Pararoseomonas sp. SCSIO 73927: one gene and its partner. The protein of the gene in region 1 interacts with the protein of each later gene in a pairwise test. Links are inferred from orthologs where the notes say so. Each region holds a gene or a part of one and is shown on either strand. Other genes may lie near its edges. The genes, in order: dps and clpS.

Region 1 (9,616 bases):
CCCGCCGCCCTCGCGTCCTCCCCGTCCAGGTCCAGCAAGGTAAGGGGCATTCCGGCGCGCGCCGCCGCGGCTTCCAGCCCTGCCGTGTCCAGGGCCGGATCGAGGCGCAGCAGCGTGTAGCCCGGGCCCATGGCGTCCAGCAGGGAGCGCCCGTCCTTCAGCCAGAGGTGCGGCGTGCGGCAGCCCGGCACGGTGGAGGGGGTAAACTCGGACATGGTGTAGGCGGGGGGCTCCGCGCCGTCATGCGCAATGACCGGGGAGGCCGGGTAGAAGTAGCCGAAATTCAGCCCGCCGCAGCAGTACTGCTGCACGTTCAGGTCGTAGGCCTCCTGGCCGAGCCTGGCGCGCGCAGCGTCTCCCTCCGGCCCCGGCGCCTCGATGTTCGCGGGCACGCCGCCGCGCTGGCGCATCATCGCCAGCGCGTGGCCCATGGCGAAGCGGGAGACCTGCTCCGTGATCGGGCGGCGCTCGGCCTCGTAGGCGTCGAGCATGCCCTCCTCCGCCCAGCCGCGGATCACGGCGGCGAGCTGCCAGGAGAGGTTCACGGCGTCGGCGATGCCGGCGTTCATCCCGTAGCCGGCGTAGGGGATCCAGAGATGCGCCGCGTCGCCGCAGAGGAAGGCGCGGCCGTTGCGGAAGCGGTCAGCGACGAGGCGGCGGCCAACCCAGTCCTCCTGGCTGATGACCTCGTAGCGGAACTCCGGCCCGACGCCGAGGATGGTGCGGATGGCCCAGTCCCGGTCGACGGAGTCGAACTCCGTCTCGTGCTCGTGCAGGTGGTTGTGGACGAGCCACTCCTCCCTCCCGTCGATCGCGACGACGGTGCCGGACCGGCGGGGGTTGAGGGAGAGGAGCATCCAGGCGGGCTGACCGATGCGGTCGATCAGGTCCGGCGCGCGGATGAAGGTGGACTGCACGCGCTGCACCACCGGCGTGCCCTCCAGCCTCGCGCCCATGGCCCGGCGGATGGTGGAGCGGCCGCCGTCGCAGCCGACGACGTACCGGCATGCGATGTGGAAGGTGCCGCCGCCCTCCAACCTCTCCACCGTCGCGCGGACGCCCTCGCGATCCTGCTCGAAGCCCTCCACCGCGACGCGGTTCAGCACGCGGATGCCGGGCTTGGCCGACATCTGCGCGAAGAGGACGGGCTCGAGGAAGGTCTGGTTGATCCGGTGCGGCGGCTCCGGTGTCGGCCACCAGGTGTCCGGGCCGCCGGTGGCGGTGTAGCGGTCGCGGCGGCAGGGGATGGGGATCCGGGACAGTTCGAGGCCGGTGGAGGTCGTGCGGTAGGCACAGTCGTTCGGGAAGTCGGCGGGAAGCCCGGTGTTCCGCACCGCCTCCACCACGCCGAGGCGCCGGAACACCTCCATGGAGCGCGCGGAGACGTGGTTGCATTTCACGTTGGGCGGCTCACCGGGCGCGCGGCGCTCCGCGACGATCACGTCCACGCCCCGGGAGGCGAGGTCCATCGCGAGCACCATGCCGACCGGCCCGCTGCCGACCACGAGCACGTCCGCGCGCATCTCCTGCGGCATGGTCCCCCCACCTTCTTGTCCGTTCCTCTAAGGTCAATACCATGACCTTATGGCCGGAGCTCGGCAAGGGACTTCTGCCGCGGCGGGTCAGACGTCCACTTCGGCCTCGTCCAGCTTGGACGCGTTCTCCTGAATGAACCGGAAGCGCAGCTCCGGCTTTCGGCCCATCAGCGCCTCGATCAGGTCGGCGGTCTCGGCCCGCGCCTCCTGCGGCAGCACCACCCGGAGGAGCGTGCGCTTCCTCGGGTCCATCGTCGTCTCCTTCAGCGAGGCGGGCGGCATCTCGCCGAGGCCCTTGAAGCGGGAGACCTCGACCTTCTGGTTCGCCTTGAACTCGCGCTTCAGGATGCGCTCGCGGTCCGCGTCGTCCCGCGCGTAGACCGACTTGGCGCCGTGCTGCAGGCGGTAGAGGGGCGGCTGGGCGAGGAAGACCTTGCCCTCCCGCACCAGGGCCGGCAGCTCCTTGTAGAAGAAAGTCATCAGCAGGGCGGCGATGTGGGCGCCGTCCACGTCCGCGTCGGTCATGACGATGACGCGGCCGTAGCGCAGCTTCGCGAGGTCGAAGCGCTCGCCGACGCCGCAGCCCAGGGCCTCCACGAGGTCGCGCAGCTCCTGGTTGCCACGAAGCTTCTCCGTGGAGGCGGAGGCGACGTTCAGGATCTTGCCGCGCAGCGGCAGCACCGCCTGGGTCGCGCGGTCCCGCGCCTGCTTGGCGGAGCCGCCGGCGGAGTCACCCTCAACCAGGAAAAGCTCCGTGCTGGCCGCGTTCTCGCTGCTGCAATCCGCCAGCTTGCCCGGCAGGCGCAGCCGGCGGGTGGCGGACTTGCGCGGCGTGTCCTTCTGCTCGCGCCGGCGGATGCGGTCCTCGGCGCGCTCCACGGCCCAGGCCAGCAGGTTGTCCGCGGTGCGCGTATCGCCCGTCAGCCAGTGGTCGAAGTGGTCGCGAAGCCCGTTCTCGACGAGGCGGGCGGCCTCGGGAGAGGTGAGCTTATCCTTCGTCTGGCCCTGAAACTGCGGCTCGCGGATGAAGACGGAGACGGTGCCGGCGAGGCCGCCGAACAGGTCCTCCGCCGTCACGCTCGCGGCGCGCTTCTCCTTCTTCAGCTCGCCATAGGCGCGCAGGCCCTTCACCAGGGCGTTGCGGAAGCCCGTCTCGTGCGTGCCGCCCTGCGGGGTGGGGATGGTGTTGGCGTAGGTGCTGAGGAAGGCCTCGCCGCCCTCCAGCCAGGTGGCCGCCCACTCCGCGCGGCCGGCCCCGCCGGGGAAGGTCACCTCGCCGGTCCAGGGGTTGGGCACCACGGTGGGCCGGCCGGCGATGGAGGTGGCGAGGTAGTCGGCCAGCCCGCCCGGGAAGTGCAGCACCGCCTGGGAAGGGGTCTCGTCCTTCACCAGGGCGGGATCGCAGGACCAGCGGATCTCCACGCCCTTGTAGAGGTAGGCCTTGGACCGGCAGAACCGGTAGAGCCGCGCCGCCAGGAAGTGCTGCTTGCCGAAGATCTCCGGGTCCGGCCGGAAGCGGATGGTGGTGCCGCGGCGGTTCTGGACCGGCCCGGCGTTCTTCAGCTTCGCCAGCGGCTTCCCGCGGGAATAGGCCTGGGTGAACAGGGTGCGGTCGCGCGCGACCTCCACCTCCATCCGCTCGGACAGAGCATTCACCACCGAGGAGCCGACGCCGTGCAACCCGCCCGAGGTGTCGTAGGCCTTGCCGGAGAACTTGCCGCCGGAGTGAAGGGTCGTGAGGATCACCTCCAGCGCCGAGAGCTTCGGGAACTTCGGGTGCGGGTCCACGGGAATGCCGCGGCCATTGTCCCGCACGGTCAGCCAGTTGTCGGCCTCCAGCACCACCTCGATGCGATCGGCATGGCCGGCCACCGCCTCGTCCATGGCGTTGTCGATCACCTCGGAGGCGAGGTGGTGCAGCGCGTTCTCGTCCGTGCCGCCGATATACATGCCGGGGCGGCGGCGGACGGGCTCCAGCCCTTCCAGCACCTCGATGTCGGCCGCGGAATAGCTCTGCTGGGCCGGACCCTTGGGGGCGCGGCCACCGAATAGATCGTTCATGTCTTGTTCTGGTTCCCCGGCCCAACCTAGCCCGGTGGCACCCCAAAAAGCAACCGCCCCGGGCCTCTCGGCGCCGGGGCGGCTGGATTGTCGGCCTTGGGGCCACCGGGCTCGGCGGCCTCCGGGCCGCCGGGATCAATGACCCTTCAGGCCGGCGGATCAATCCTTGCCCTGCAGGTGGGCCTCGATCATCCACAGCATCTTGTCGAGCTCGCGGGAGACCTGGGTCAGAAGGTCGGAGGTGTCGGCGTCGCCGGCCTCGTCCGTCTGGTCGATGCCCTCGCGCAGCTCCTTCGCCATCTGGGCGTAGCGGTCGGCCAGCGCCGCGCAGTGCTCCAGCCCGTCCAGCAGCTTGCTATCGTAGCGCTCGATCCGCTTGGTGGAGCCGATCGTCTCCGTCGTGCCGTCCGGGATGCCGCCGAGCTGGACCGCGCGCTCCGCGATCTCGTCCGTCTGCTCGTTGAGGACCGTGTAGAACTCCTCGAACATCTTGTGCAGGCCGTAGAAGTGGCTGCCCTTGACGTTCCAGTGCGCCTGCTTTGTGGAGTTGGTCAGGTCGGCCATGTCGACGAGGCAGGCCTGCAGCACGCCGATAGAAACGGCCTTGCCGTTGCTCGGGGTGTCGTTGCGGGTGGGGATCTTGCCGGGAACCTTGCCGGCTTCGGTCTTGGTCGCCACTGGGCGCTCCTTTTCTCGAGTCCGATGGACAGGATCCATGATGGTGTGGATGCCGTCCTCGGCAACCCGAATGCGCGGCGCCGGGGAAGGTTTCCGGAACGGGGCTGACCCTATGGGAGAGCATGGCCGGGCCATGCGGCCGTGCTAGCCTCCACGCCCAAGCCCCGGAACGGGGCGGGACGGAGGAGATGGGCATGAGAACGAATCGCAGAACGATGTTAAGCGCCGCGCTGCCACTCGGCGCCGCGGGGCTGGTGGGGACCACGGCGGCGGAGGCGCAGGTCGCGGCCGGGCCGCGCACCCTGTTCGAGGTGCCGCAGATGACGGTGCCGGTGGTCGGCAGCGAAGCCGCTTTTCCCGTGCGCCGCGTCTACTGCATCGGCCGCAACTACGCCGCCCACGCGCGGGAGATGGGCAGCGACCCGACGCGCGAGCCGCCCTTCTTCTTCCAGAAGCCGGCGGACGCGGTGCAGTTCGTCGCGCCCGGCACGGTGGGGGACCATCCCTACCCGACGCTGACGCGCAACTACCACTACGAGGTGGAGTTGGTCGCCGCGCTGAAGTCCGGCGGGCGGAACATCCCCGCCGACCGCGCGCTTGAGCACGTCTACGGCTACGCGCTGGGCCTGGACATGACGCGGCGCGACCTGCAGCGCGGCATGGGCGACCAAAAGAAGCCCTGGGAGGTTGGCAAGTCCTTCGACCGCTCCGCCCCCATCGGGCCAATCCATCCGGTGGCCGGCACAGGGCACTTCACGAAGGGCGCCATCTCGCTCGCCGTGAACGGCCAGGTGAAGCAGAACGCGGACCTGTCGATGATGATCTGGAGCGTGGCGGAGCAGATCGCCAACCTGTCCCAGGCCTTCGAGCTGAAGGCAGGCGACATCATCTACTCCGGAACGCCGGAGAATGTCGGGCCGGTGGTGCCGGGCGACGTGATCCTCTGCAAGATCGAGGGGCTGCCCGACCTCTCGGTGCGGATCACGCCGGCGCAGGCCTGATCCTCGGACGTCGGGCTGCCCCCGGGGAGAGGAAGAAGGAATTCCTCCTCTCCCCGGACCCCTCACCATCATTCTCTTCTAGGCTTTGGGTTTACTCGGCTGACGGTGCGCCTCGGGTCGGTGACCCGAGGCGACTGCAAGGGCAGGAAGGCGCCCGTCAAGCGGAGATCCCGTTCCAGGACGGGGCGGCGGCAGCCAGACGAGGGTCCAAGGGCCTCAGGCCCTTGGCGGGGGTTCCAGGGGGCTGCGCCCTCTGGCTCCGCAACGGCCGCCCTCAGACCGGTAGCTGCACGAAGCGCTCCGCCTCCGGCGCCGATCCGGCTTCCTGGAAGGCGGCGGCGGCGGCGAGCGTCGCGTGGTCCTGCTCGGACAGGCGCGACTGTTCCCGCAGGTGGTCTGTCCAGGAACGGACGGCCCAGAGCTCCACGTAGCGCTCGGGGTGGGCCACGTCCTCGTAGAGGCGCCACACGATCGCGCCCGCGCGCAGCCGCACCCCGCGCACCTCTCCCATGGCCGCCAGGAAGGCGGGGCGGGAGGAGGCGGGGACCCTGTAGCGCACGGATTCGAGCAGGCGGGCCTCGTCGCTGGCGAGGCTGCGCAGGATTTCCGGCGCCGGGGCGTCCGGCACCGGCTCGGCGGGCAGGGCGGCGGTGGGGGGCGGGGGCGCGGCCTCCATTGGCAGGCGGCGGGTGGCGATGGCCAGGGCGATCCCGATGGCGCCGGAGGCGATGAGGGTGGCGGGGACGCCCACGAAGGCCGCGCCCACCCCGCCGCAGACGGATCCCAGGGCCATGGCGCCGAAGGTGGCGACCTGGAAGAGGCCGATGGCGCGGGCGCGCACCCAGGGCCGGGCGCCGAGCTGGGCGGCGGCGCTGAGGGTGGAGGTCATGCCGAGCCAGGAGGCGCCGTAGAAGAGCATGGCGAGCCCGGCGGGCAGCCAGTGGCTGGAGAGGCCGAGGGCGATCATGGCGAGCCCGACGCAGGAGGAGCAGACGACAACGGTGTTGGAGAGCGAGAGGCGGCGGCGGAGGGCCGGCAGGAAGAAGCCGGCCATCACGGCGCCCGCGCCCATGGCGCCGAGCAGGAGCCCGAAGGTGCCGGGGCCGAGACCGAGGCGGTAGCGCACCAGCACCGGCATCAGGCCCCAGACGGCCGTGCCTGCAAAGAAGCAGGCCGTGGCGCGCAGGATGACGCCGCGCATGACGGGGCTGGCGACCACGTAACGCAGGCCGCTGGCGATGGCGTCCCCCAGGCCCTCGCGCGGGGTCTCGTTCCGATCCGGCTCGCGGCGCCAGAGGAGGAGGGCGACGGTGAGGTAGAGGAAGCAGGCGGCGTTGAGGGCGAAGGCCACCTCCGCCCCCGCCCAGCCCAGCACCAGCCCACCAAGCGCCGGGCCGACCGCGCGGGCGAGGTTGAAGCCCATGGAGTTGAGGACGATGGCCTGGACCAGGTCTTCGCGCCGGACGAGCTCCGGCGTGGTGGCGCCGAAGGCCGGGAAGTTGGCCGCGGCGCCGACGCCGATGCAGAAGGTGAGCGCCAGCAGCCCCCAGGGGCCGAGCATCCCCGTGGCGGTGAGGGCGCAGAGGATCATGGCGGTGACCAGGATCCAGACCTGGGTGAGGATGAGGAATCGCCGCCGGTCCATGATGTCCGCCAGCGCCCCTGCCGGCAGGGCGAGGAGGAAGACCGGCAGCATGGAGGCCACCTGCACGAGGCTGACCATGAGGGGGGAGGTGGTGAGGGAGGTCATCAGCCACCCCGCCCCGGTGTTCTGCACCCATCCGCCGATGTTGCTGACCGTGGTCGCGATCCAGAGCATCCGGAAGGCGGGGTTCCGGAAGGGGATGAAGGCGTCGGGGGCGGGCATCGTCACCTGGCGGAACGGCGGGGGATGTCCTGCCCGTCATGGACCGGCAAGGCAAGGCCGGGTTGCGCGCCAGGGCCGGGTTGCGCGCTTGTGCGGTGCGGCTACGCGGGGCGGGTGGTAAGGGGGCGGCCATGCTGAAGCGCTTTTTCGCCTACTACCGGCCCCACCGCCGGCTGTTCCTGCTGGATTTCGGCTGCGCCGTGCTCTCGGGCGTGCTGGAGCTGGGCTTCCCGATCGCCGTGAAGCTCTTCGTGGACCGGCTGCTGCCCGGGCAGGACTGGGCGCTGATCGGGCTGGCCTCGGCGGGGCTACTGGCGGTGTACCTGCTGAACGCGGGGCTGATGGCGGTGGTGACCTACTGGGGCCACATGCTCGGCATCAACATCGAGACGGAGATGCGGCGGCGGGCCTTCGCGCACCTGCAGAAGCTCTCCTTCTCCTACTTCGACAACAACAAGACCGGGCACATCGTGGCCCGGCTGACGAAGGACCTGGAGGAGATCGGGGAGGTGGCCCATCACGGGCCGGAGGACCTGTTCATCGCCGTGATGACCTTCCTCGGCGCCTTCGCGCTGATGTTCGCGGTGAACCCGCAGCTGGCGCTGATCACGGCAGCGGTGGTCCCGGTCACGGGCTGGCTGACGGCGCGGTTCGGCGGGCGGATGACGCGGAACTGGCACGCGATCTACGGGCGGGTGGGCGGCTTCAACGCCCGGATAGAGGAGAATGTGGGCGGCATCCGCGTGGTGCAGGCCTTCGCGAACGAGGAGCACGAGAAGCGGCTCTTCGCGCAGGACAACGCCGCCTACCGCACGACGAAGCTGGAGGCCTACCGGCTGATGGCGGCCAGCGGCTCGCTCTCCTACATGTCCATGCGGCTGACGCAGCTGGTGGTGATGGTGGCCGGCAGCCTCTTCGTCATGCGCGGGGAGCTCTCGGCGGGCGGGTTCGTGGGCTTCCTGCTGCTGGTGGGGGTGTTCTTCCGGCCGGTGGAGAAGATCAACTCCGTCATCGAGACCTACCCCAAGGGCATCGCGGGGTTCCGCCGCTACACGGAGCTGCTGGACACGGCGCCGGACATCGTGGACCGGCCCGGCGCGCGGCAGGTCTCCGGGCTGGCGGGCGAGATCCGCTACGAGGGCGTGCACTTCGGCTATGCCGCCCCGGCGGCCGATGCCCGGCCGGTGCTGGACGGCATCGACCTGCATATACGCCCCGGAGAGACGGTGGCCTTCGTCGGGCCGAGCGGGGCGGGCAAGACCACCCTCCTCTCCCTGCTGCCGCGCTTCTACGAAGTGGCGGGCGGGCGAATCACGGTGGACGGGATCGACGTGCGGGACATGACCCTCGCCTCCCTGCGCGGGCAGATCGGGATCGTGCAGCAGGACGTCTTCCTGTTCGGGGGCACGATCCGGGAGAACATCGCCTATGGCCGCCTGGGCGCGAGCGAGGCGGAGATTCTGGAAGCGGCGCGGCGGGCGCGGCTGGACGGGGTGATCGCGGCATTGCCGGATGGGCTGGACACGGTGATCGGGGAGCGGGGCGTGAAGCTCTCCGGCGGGCAGAAGCAGCGGCTGGCCATCGCGCGCATCTTCCTGAAGAACCCGCCGATCCTGATCCTGGACGAGGCGACTTCCGCCCTGGACACGGAGACGGAGCGGGCCATTCAGGAGTCCCTGCGGGAGCTGTCCGAAGGGCGGACCAGCCTCGTGATCGCGCACCGGCTGGCGACGATCCGGGACGCGGACCGCATCGTGGTCGTGGATGCCGGGCGCGTGGTGGAGCAGGGACGGCACGGGGAACTGCTCGGGCGGGGCGGGGTGTATTCCCGGCTGGCGGCGGTGCAGCGCGCCGGTTGATTCCGGCCGTGCAGGTCTGTCAGTCTGGCCCCATGGCCCAGCGCATCGCCACCTACGCCGAGTTCTGGCCCTACTACCTGCGGGAGCACGCGGACCCGCGGACGCGGCATGTCCATGTGCTCGGTACTGTGCTGGGGGTCGGGCTCTTCCTGGCGGGGCTGCTGACCGGGCGGTGGTGGCTGGTGCTGGCCGGGCTCGTCAGCGGCTACCTTTTCGCCTGGGTCAGCCACATGACGATCGAGCGGAACCGGCCGGCGACCTTCACCTATCCCCTCTGGTCGCTGGGTTCGGACCTGCGGATGGCCGGGTTTTACCTGACCGGGCGGCTGGACGTCGAGCTGCGGCGGGCGGGGGTTCGCTGAGAGCCGCGCCGCTTCCCGGTGCGGTCAGGCCCCCAACAGGAATTCCAGTACGGCGCGGTTGAACGGCTCCGGCTGCTCCACGGTGGAAGCGTGGCCGCCGGTCTCGCTTACCCAGAGGCGGGCATTCGGCAGACCCTCCGCGAGCTTCTGCGAGGCGGTCCAGGGCACGAGAAGGTCGTCCTTCGTTGCGACGACGAGAGTCGGCGCCGTGATGGCGGCGAGGTCCGCGCGGGCGTCGAAGGCGCGGAGGGCG
Region 2 (9,660 bases), 4.7 Mb from region 1 along the record:
TTCGGCGCGGACATCCAGAACCTCGGCAAGATGGCGGCCGCGGGCGACGTGGTGGAGGAGGCGCAGGGCTCCTCCCGCCAGGAGGACATCGCGGAGCAGTACGTGGCGCGGCTGATGCAGGACTACGACGGCGGCGAGCGGAAGCTGAAGGTGGTGTGGGACCCCGGCAACGGATCGGGCGCCGAGATCACCAAGATGCTGGCGGCCCGCCTGCCGGGCGAGCACGTCGTCATCAACGGGGAGATCGACGGCAATTTCCCGGCGCACCACCCCGACCCGACAGTGGCGAAGAACCTGGAGCAGATCATCGCGGAGGTCGCGCGCCAGGGGGCCGATCTCGGCATCGCCTTCGACGGTGACGCGGACCGCATCGGCGTGGTGGACGACAAGGGCAACATCTTCTTCGGCGACCAGCTGATGGTGGTGCTGGCGCGGGACGTACTGAAGAACAAGCCGGGCGCCACGATCATCGCGGACGTGAAGGCCAGCCAGGTGCTGTTCGACGAGATCGCGGTGGCCGGCGGCACGCCGATGATGTGGAAGACCGGCCACTCCCTCATCAAGTCCAAGATGGCGGAGACCGGGGCGCCGCTGGCGGGCGAGATGTCCGGCCACATCTTCTTCGCGGACAAGTGGTACGGCTTCGACGACGCGCCCTACTCCGCCGTGCGGCTGCTCGGGATCGTGGCGCGGATGAGCGAGCGGCTCTCCGCCGTGCGGGACGCCATGCCGAAGGTAATCAACACGCCGGAGCTGCGCTTCGACTGCGCCGAGGACCGCAAGTTCAAGGTGGTGGCCGAGGTCAAGGACCGACTGGCCGCCGAGGGCGCGCGCGTGCAGGACGTGGACGGCGTGCGCGTGCTGACGGAGGACGGCTGGTGGCTGCTCCGCGCCTCCAACACCCAAGCCGTGCTCGTGGCCCGCGCCGAGGCGAAGACCGAGGAAGGGCTGGAGCGGCTGAAGGCCGGGATCGCGCGGCAGCTCGAGGCGAGCGGGCTGGCGGCGCCGGACTTCTCCGGGGAGAATGCCGGCCACTGAGGCCGGTCCTTCTCTGAGGCACCCTGCCGGGCCGGCGCGTTCTCGCGCGCCGGTCCGGCGAGCCCCGTCCGTCGGGCCATTCTCCCGCTGCGGGGCTTGCGCCAGGATGGCGCCATGCGACGCCGCCCCTTTCTCCTGCTTCTCGCCGCCGGCCCGGCCCTCGCACAGGCGCCGCGCTTTCTCGGGACGGAGGAGGCCGTCGCGCTGCTCCGTGCGGGCGGCGTGAACGTCTACATGCGCCACGCGATCACGGATCGCGGACAGGTGGATTCGGGCCGCCTGGGTGATCGTGCCGGGCAGCGCAACCTCAGCCCGGCCGGCGAGGCGCAGGCGCGGGATCTCGGCGCCGCTTTGCGTAGCCTCGGAATTTCCATGGCGGAGGTGCTGACGAGCGAGGTGTTCCGGGCGCAGGACACGGCGCGGCTCGCCTTCGGCTCGGCGCGCCTCCATCCCGCCCTCATCGCCGACGACTACACGGCGCGCGGCGCGCACCAGGACGCGGCGGAGGTCTCCGCGATGCTGGCCGGCCCGGTGGATGGCGGGAACCGCGTGATGGTCGGGCACATCGTGCCGCTCGGGCTCATCCTCGGCCGTTCCCTAGCCCAGGCCGAGTTCCCGGAGGGGAGCCTCGCCCTGTTCCGGCCGGCGGAGGGCCGCTGGCACCTGGCCGGTGTCGTCCCGGCCGAGGCGCTGATCCTGGCGGCCCGCTCAGGGGTCCCCTGACGGCCGGGCGCGGCGCCGGTAGGATCGGCGCGATCACGGAGCGACCCCATGCTGCAACCGCCCCCCGCCGAACCCGGCATGCGCGAGGAGGAGGTGGACACCCCCGCCCTCCTGCTCGACCTCGACGCCTTCGAGGCGAACCTGGACGCCATGGCGGCGCGGCTGGCCGGGACCGGCGCAAAGCTGCGGGCCCATGCCAAAACCCATAAATCCCCGGTGGTGGCGCTGCAGCAGATCCGGCGCGGCGCGGTGGGGCAGTGCGTGCAGAAGGTGGCGGAGGCGGAGGCCCTGGCCTGGGGCGGGGTGCCGGACATCCTCGTCTCCAACCAGGTGGTGGACCCGCGCAAGCTGCGGCGGCTGGCCGCGCTCTCCGGCATCGCGAAGGTCGCGGTCTGCGCGGATGATGCGGGGGCGATCGACACCATCGCGGACGTGGCGCGGGATGCCGGGCGGCGGATGGAGGTGCTGGTCGAGATCGACGTGGGCGCCGGGCGCTGCGGCGTCTCGCCCGGGCCGGAGGCAGTGGCGCTGGCGGAGCGGATCGCGGCCTCCCCCCACCTGATCTTCGGCGGGCTGCAGGCCTATCACGGGAACGCGCAGCACAAGCGGAGCATCGAGGAGCGGCGGGCCGCCATCGCGGGCGCGGCGGAGGGGGTGCGGCGCACGGTGGAGCAGCTGACCCAGCGCGGCCTGCCCTGCCCGATCATCGGCGGCGCCGGGACCGGCACCTACGAGCTGGAGCTGGAGGCGGGGCTGTGGACGGAGATCCAGGCCGGGTCCTACGCCTTCATGGACGCGGACTACGCCGCCAACGGCAACCCGCCGGCCTTCCGGCAGAGCCTTTTCGTGCTGGCGCAGGTGATGTCGGCGCCGCGGGACGGGGTGGCGGTGCTGGATGCCGGGCACAAGGCGGTGGCGGTGGATTCCGGCCTGCCCTTGGTCTGGGAGAGGCCGGGGGTGCGCTACGTCGGCGCCTCGGACGAGCACGGCGCGCTGGCGGTGGAGGGCGGCGAGCGGCCGCGGATCGGGGAGAGGATGCGGCTGGTGCCCGGCCACTGCGACCCGACGGTGGACCGCTACGACTGGTACGTGGGCGTGCGGCGCGGGCGGGTGGAGTGCCTGTGGCCGGTCCTCGCGCGCGGCGGGATGGCCTGAAACGAGGAAGGGGCCGGCACGGCGGCCGGCCCCTTCAGGGTTGAGACGGTACCCGATTCAGCGCCGGGCCTGGCGGGTCTCCTTCGCCGCCGGGCGGGCCGGGGCGGCAGCGCGGGCCGGCGCAACGGCAGGGCGGCGCGCGGTGGTGGAGACCCGGAGGACCCGGCCGCCATCGCCCTGCTCCAGCACGCGGCGGGTGCTGGCGGCCGTGGCGCGCGTGCCCGGCCGCGCGGTGGCGACGGCAGCGGCGCGGCGGCCGCGGGCGGCGGCCGGCTCCGCCACCGGGCGGGCGACGCGGAGCGAGACTTGGCGGATGGCGGAGGGGCGCGCGACGGGCGCGGCGGCGACGGTGGCGGCCTGGGCGCGGCCGAGCACGGAGGGCGCGCGGGCCATCACGGCGGCTTCCGGCATCCGGGGCGCGGTGGGCTGCACGCCGAGGCGGGAGAAGCCGTCATCCAGCAGCATGGCCGCGTGGCGGTCGCGCTCGATCCAGGAGTTGCCGCCGAAGACGGCGACGAAGACGCGCTGGCCGCCGCGCTGGGCGGAGACGACGTTGTTGAAGCCGGAGGCGTTGATGTAGCCGGTCTTCACCCCGTCCACGCCCTCGTACTCGCCGAGCATGCGGTTGTGGCTGCGGAAGGCGTAGTTGCCGACGCGGATGTTGGAGTTGCCGAAGTAGTGCCAGCGCTCCGGGAAATCGAGGAAGAGGCGGCGGCCAAGGGTGGCCATGTCCCGCGCCGTGGTGGTCTGGTCCCAGTCCGGAAGGCCGGAGGCGTTGCGGAAGGTGGTGTTGGTCATGCCGAGCTGACGCGCCTTCATCGTCATCATCTGGGCGAAGGCCGTCTCCGTGCCGCCCAGCGCCTCGCCGACGGCGGTGGCGACGTCGTTGGCGGACTTCATGGTCAGCGCGTAGATCGCGACCTCCACCGGGATGGTCATGCCCGGGGGCACGCCGAGCTTGGAGGGCTGGCGGCTGTTCGCCTCCTCGCTGATGTAGATGCGGCTGTTCATGGTGATGCGGCCCTCGCGCATCGCCTCGAACAGCATGTAGAGGGTCATCATCTTCGTCAGCGATGCGGGGTAGCGCGGCTCGTCGATGCTCGCACCGCCGAGGGCCCCGCCGGTGCGCCCGTCCATGATGAAGGAGGCGTAGCGGTCGCTGCCGATCTGGGCGGAGGCCGGGGTGGCGACGGCGCCGGCGGCGAGGAGGGCGGGGATCAGGGCGGCCAGCCAGCGCGCCCGGCGCGGCCGTGCTCCGGCCCGGCCGCTGGTGTTCCGGCCGTCGCCATCCTGAAGACCGCGCGCGGCCACCGAACCCTGTGCCATGAAGGCTCCCCCTGTGTGCTGGCGCGGCCCCCGCCTGCGCCATTCCGGCCGACCCCCCAGCCGAACCGGCCGCGACGATACGGGCGCGCCCCGGCCGCTGTCCACCGCAAGTTGCAGGATTTGCGTTTAGAAATCGGAAATTGCAGCATTTTTTAATCGCGGAAAAGTTGCGGCCGGGCGCAGGAAATTCGATTGTGCGCTGCAAAAAACTGTGGACGCCGCATCGTTGCGCTGTCTAAAAGGCTCGTGTTGCAGCGCAGCAAAGACGTGGCGACAATCACGGCCTGCCGCAACAGGTTCCAAGGAGACAGTAGCATGGCCAACGAGGCCCCGAAGGTTGCCCGCCTAGCGGCGGAGACCGTGAGCACCACCACCCAGGCCCTGCCGGAGGCGACCGCGTCCGCCGCCCGTACCATGGGCCTCAACACGGCCGTGACCGGCACGGCCGGCATGCAGAGCGCCATGGAGCAGGCCAGCAAGGCCGCGCAGGACTTCGCGGACTTCTCCCGCGGGAATGCCGAGACCCTGGCCCAGGTGGCGCAGACCTGGATGACCGGCACGCAGGACATCAGCCGGCAGGCCTTCTCCTTCGCGCAGGCCCTGACGGAGCACGCGCTGGAGGGCGCCCGCGCCCTCTCCGGCGTGAAGAGCCTGAAGGAGGCCGCCGACATCCAGACCACCTACGCCCGCGGCGCCGTGGACAAGGTGATGTCCGAGACCGCAAAGATGCAGGAGGCCTCCTTCCGCCTCGCCGAGCAGGTCTCCGGCCCGATGTCCCAGCGCGTCTCCCTCGCCATGGAGCGCATGGGCAAGCCGCTCGCGGCCTGATCGCCAGCGAGTCCGGCGGGGCGCATCCCGCCGGACCGGTTGCCATGAAGCCCCGTCCGCCGGCCCCAAGGGCCTGGCGGCCGGGGCTTTTTGCATTGCAGGGCTGCCACGGCGCGGCCCTGGCGCCCGGGGCGCGGCGCCCCCATATCGGGGGTGTGCCGGGAGGCTTCACCTCGCGCGGCGCGATCCATATCCTCATCCGGAATTTAGGTGCGGGGGAGACGGTGGCCTCTTGGCAAGCCGGCAATCCGTGAGAGCATGGCGGGGCGATGACAGAGGGGGCGATGACAGAGCAGGACACGCGCCCGAGCTGCGGCCCGGGCAATAACCCGGAGGATCCCGGCAAGGGCGGCCCGGACCGGGGCAATACTCCTGCCCGGCCGAACACCCCTCCGGGCGATGGTGGGGCCGGGGATGGCGGGCCGGCGACGGGGGTGGTGGTCAAGGCGCGCCCCCGGACGCGCAAGCCGACCATGTACAAGGTCCTGATGCTGAACGACGACTACACGCCGATGGAGTTCGTCGTGCACGTGCTGGAGCGCTTCTTCCAGAAGAGCCGGGAGCAGGCGACGCAGATCATGCTGCACGTCCACCGGCGCGGCGTCGGGGTTTGCGGCGTCTTCACCTATGAGGTGGCCGAGACGAAGGTGACGCAGGTGATGGACCTGGCGCGGCAAAACCAGCACCCTCTCCAGTGCACCATCGAGAAGGACTGAGTCGGGGGCGCGGAAGAACGATCCTCCGGTGAAACATGGCGTAACCGACCCCTCCCCTCCGCGTTCGGGGAAAGGGTCACAATATGACTGAGAGACTGAAAGTTGCGGCCGCCCCAAGCTTCGCGTCCAGGGGGACGCCCTGCGGGAGATCCCGGCGGCCGCTGACACAGGGGAGCGTCGATTATGCTGTCCCGTAACCTAGAACAGACGCTCCACCGCGCCCTCGGTTTGGCGAGCGAGCGCCGCCACGAGTACGCGACCCTCGAGCACCTGCTGCTGAGCCTCGCCGAGGACACGGACGCGACGACCGTGCTCCGCGCCTGCGGCGTGGACGTCGACAAGCTGAAGCGCGACCTGGCCGAGTTCCTGGACAAGGACCTGGCCGGGCTGGTGACGGATCGCGGGGGCGACCCGAAGCCGACCGCCGGCTTCCAGCGCGTGGTCCAGCGCGCGGCTATCCATGTCCAGTCCTCCGGCCGGGACGAGGTGACGGGCGCCAACGTGCTCGTGGCCCTGTTCTCCGAGCGCGAGAGCCACGCCGTCTACTTCCTGCAGCTGCAGGACATGACGCGGCTGGACGCGGTGAACTTCATCTCCCACGGCATCGCCAAGGCCCCCGGCCGCAGCCAGTCCCGCCCCGTGCAGGGCAATGCGGGCAAGGACGGCGAGGGGGAGAGCGAGGGCCGCGGCAACGAGGAGCGGCGCGAGGGCGGCCAGAAGCGCGGCGGCGACGCGCTGTCGAACTACTGCGTCAACCTCAACAAGAAGGCAGGGCAGGGCAAGATCGACCCGCTGATCGGGCGCGCCGAGGAGATCGAGCGCACGATCCAGATCCTGTGCCGCCGGACGAAGAACAACCCGCTCTACGTGGGCGACCCGGGCGTGGGCAAGACGGCCATCGCCGAGGGCCTGGCGAAGCGGATCATCGAGGAGGACGTACCGGAGGTCCTGCTCAAGTCCACGATCTACGCGCTGGACATGGGCAGCCTGCTGGCCGGCACGCGCTACCGCGGCGACTTCGAGGAGCGGCTGAAGGCCGTGGTGAATGAGCTGGAGCAGCAGCCCGGCGCCATCCTGTTCATCGACGAGATCCACACGGTGATCGGTGCCGGTGCGACGAGCGGCGGCGCGATGGATGCCTCCAACCTGCTGAAGCCGGCCCTCGCCCAGGGCACGCTGCGCTGCATCGGCTCCACCACCTACAAGGAGTACCGGCAGCACTTCGAGAAGGATCGCGCGCTGGTCCGCCGCTTCCAGAAGATCGACGTGAACGAGCCGTCGGTCGAGGACGCGGTGAAGATCCTGCAGGGGCTGAAGGTCAATTACGAGAAGCACCACAAGGTGAAGTACACGCCGGAGGCCATCCGCGCGGCGGTGGAGCTTTCGGCCAAGTACATCCATGACCGGAAGCTGCCGGACAAGGCGATCGACGTGATCGACGAGGTCGGCGCCTCCCGCATGCTGGTGCCGGAGAACAAGCGCAAGAAGACCGTCACGCTGCAGGACGTGGAGAACATCGTCGCGAAGATCGCGCGGATCCCACCCAAGAGCGTGTCCACCGACGACAAGGAGACGCTCAAGAGCCTGGAGCGCGACCTGAAGTCGATGGTCTTCGGCCAGGACGGGGCGATCGAGGCGCTGTCCGCCGCGATCAAGCTGGCCCGGGCCGGGCTGCGCGATCCGGAGAAGCCGATCGGCAACTATCTCTTCTCCGGCCCCACCGGCGTCGGCAAGACGGAGGTGGCCAAGCAGCTCGCCAAGACGCTCGGCATCGAGCTGGTCCGCTTCGACATGTCCGAGTACATGGAGCGGCACAGCATCAGCCGGCTGATCGGCGCGCCCCCGGGCTATGTGGGCTTCGACCAGGGCGGGTTGCTGACCGACAGCATCGACCAGCACCCGCACGCCGTGCTCCTGCTCGACGAGATCGAGAAGGCGCACCAGGATCTCTATAACATCCTGCTGCAGGTGATGGACCACGGGAAGCTGACGGACCACAACGGCAAGACGGTCGATTTCCGCAACGTCATCCTCATCATGACCACGAATGCCGGCGCGGCCGACATGGCGAAGCCCGCCATCGGCTTCGGCAGCACGGTCCGGGTGGGCGAGGACACAGAGGCGATCAACCGGATGTTCACGCCGGAGTTCCGCAACCGCCTGGACGCCATCGTTCCCTTCGCCGGCCTCTCGCCGGAGATCGTGGGCAGCGTCGTCGAGAAGTTCGTGATGCAGCTGGAGGCCCAGCTCGCGGACCGGAACGTGACGATCGAGCTGTCCTCCGCCGCCAAGGAGTGGCTGGCGGAGAAGGGCTACGACCGGCTCTACGGCGCACGGCCGCTGGCCCGCGTGATCCAGGAGTACATCAAGAAGCCGTTGGCCGAGGAGCTGCTCTTCGGTAAGCTGGTGAAGGGTGGTGCGGTGAAGGTCGGGCTCAAGGACGGGGCCCTGACCTTCGATGTGGCCGAGGCGCCCCCGCCGGCCCTGCCCAAGCCCGATGAGGGTGCCCACGGGCAGGATGGTGGAGGCGGCGACGGGGACGGCGAGGCGGAGCGGGAGCCCGAGGCGGCTGGCTGACGCCGCCCGGGACAGAGTGAGAGGATAGCATGGGGTCCGGACGTCTAGAGCGGCTGCTTTCGATTGCCGGTCCCCTTATTCTGCTCTTTCTCATTTTCGTTCGGGTGGTTCTGCCCTACCTGCGCGAGCGCTCCCTGCGGGGTTCCTCCACAGTCGACGAGTTCGGCATGGAAACTCCGGAGGAGACGAGGCGGGGTGCTCCCCCGTTGCAGGCCATCAATCCCGACTTCGCAACCCTGCTGGAGCGCGTGGTCGCGCCGCGCATGGACGTTCATCCGGAGTGGGAGCGGCTGGACGGCGCTTACGGCGTGCCGGGCCACGAGATCGCGCGGTTCTCCTACGGGGACGGCATCTACGCGCTCAATGGGGAGAGCCGGATGGACGCGCTGGCCGCCATTCGCAAGTGGCTGCAGGAGAACCCCGGCGAGGATCCCCTGATGCGGGGCAAGATGCGCAAGGGCGTGGGCCGCCTGGTGATCCGGCCCGAAGTGGGCTGGCCGAAGGCGGATGCCGTCCGGATCGAGTCCGTCTGATTGGGCCTGCCGCCCCGGCCATCCCCCTGCCATGCAGGGGCCGGGAGCGGCTTTTGTCTTCCAGGACTGACTTGGTGGGGGGCGGTCAGGCCCGGCGCGGCGCGGGTCCTTGCAGCCAGTGCCGGACATCCTCCAGCACCGGCGCCCCCTCCAGCCCGAGGGTGCGGACCGGGCTGGCCAGGGCAGCCACGATCCCGATATGGCCGAGGCCGGGGTAGAGGCGCGTCTCGACCGGGACGTCATGCGCCCGGGCCAGTGCCGCGAGGCGTGTCGCCTGGGCAGGGCGGACGGTGTCGTCGGCCTCACCCTGGAGGAGGAGCAGAGGAGGGGTTCCCGCCAGCTGCTCCGGCGAACCCGGTGCGGCCCGGGCGCGGCGGGCGGGCGACCCGGCGAAGATCCCCCTCGGGTCGTCCTCCGGCCCGAACTCGTAGGGGCCGGCCAGGCCGATGGCGCCGGCCAGGGCTTCCCGCGCCGGGCCGAGCCAGCGCGGGTCGAGCGCCAGGGCCAGGGCGATGAAGGCGCCAGCGGAATGCCCCATGAGGAACACGGGGCGCCCGGTGCCGGGGCCTGCGAGGATGGCCCGCACGGCGGCCGCGCCATCCTCGACGAAGCCGGGCCAGCGGGTTTCCGGAAAGAGGCGGTAGTCCGGGACGGCGACAAGGGCGCCGAGGGAGGCCAGCGGGCGCGCGGCGAAGCCGTAATCCCCGCGCGCTCCGGACGTCCAGCCGCCACCGTAGAAGAAGACGATCAGCGGCGAGGCCGGG

Evidence for each region.
Region 2: the proteins of dps (region 1) and clpS interact in binary tests that used the Escherichia coli proteins (3 or more experiments, as listed by UniProt). The link is inferred for Pararoseomonas sp. SCSIO 73927 from one-to-one orthologs.

What each region holds. Positions count from the first base shown.
Region 1 is NZ_CP146232.1:4,959,465-4,969,080, reverse strand. What follows is about bases 2,516-5,236. They hold dps (DNA starvation/stationary phase protection protein Dps), read right to left. Parts: upstream 4,275-5,236; coding sequence 3,756-4,274; downstream 2,516-3,755. Other genes in these bases: VQH23_RS23460 (fumarylacetoacetate hydrolase family protein), read left to right, coding at 4,595-5,236; parE (DNA topoisomerase IV subunit B), read right to left, coding at 2,516-3,596. Also shown: VQH23_RS23475 (FAD-dependent oxidoreductase), read right to left, coding at 1-1,535; more of parE, read right to left, coding at 1,623-2,515; more of VQH23_RS23460, read left to right, coding at 5,237-5,275; VQH23_RS23455 (MFS transporter), read right to left, coding at 5,550-7,142; VQH23_RS23450 (ABC transporter ATP-binding protein), read left to right, coding at 7,274-9,001; VQH23_RS23445 (DUF962 domain-containing protein), read left to right, coding at 9,034-9,363; rutD (pyrimidine utilization protein D), read right to left, coding at 9,388-9,616.
Region 2 is NZ_CP146232.1:237,857-247,516, forward strand. Bases 4,306-7,070 are described here. They hold clpS (ATP-dependent Clp protease adapter ClpS), read left to right. Parts: upstream 4,306-5,354; coding sequence 5,355-5,786; downstream 5,787-7,070. Other genes in these bases: VQH23_RS01320 (phasin family protein), read left to right, coding at 4,558-5,070; clpA (ATP-dependent Clp protease ATP-binding subunit ClpA), read left to right, coding at 5,970-7,070. Outside these bases: phosphoglucomutase/phosphomannomutase PgmG, read left to right, coding at 1-1,038; VQH23_RS01305 (histidine phosphatase family protein), read left to right, coding at 1,153-1,761; VQH23_RS01310 (DSD1 family PLP-dependent enzyme), read left to right, coding at 1,810-2,916; VQH23_RS01315 (D-alanyl-D-alanine carboxypeptidase family protein), read right to left, coding at 2,974-4,242; more of clpA, read left to right, coding at 7,071-8,363; VQH23_RS01335 (hypothetical protein), read left to right, coding at 8,468-8,896; VQH23_RS01340 (alpha/beta hydrolase), read right to left, coding at 8,982-9,660. UniProt on the Escherichia coli protein: Involved in the modulation of the specificity of the ClpAP-mediated ATP-dependent protein degradation.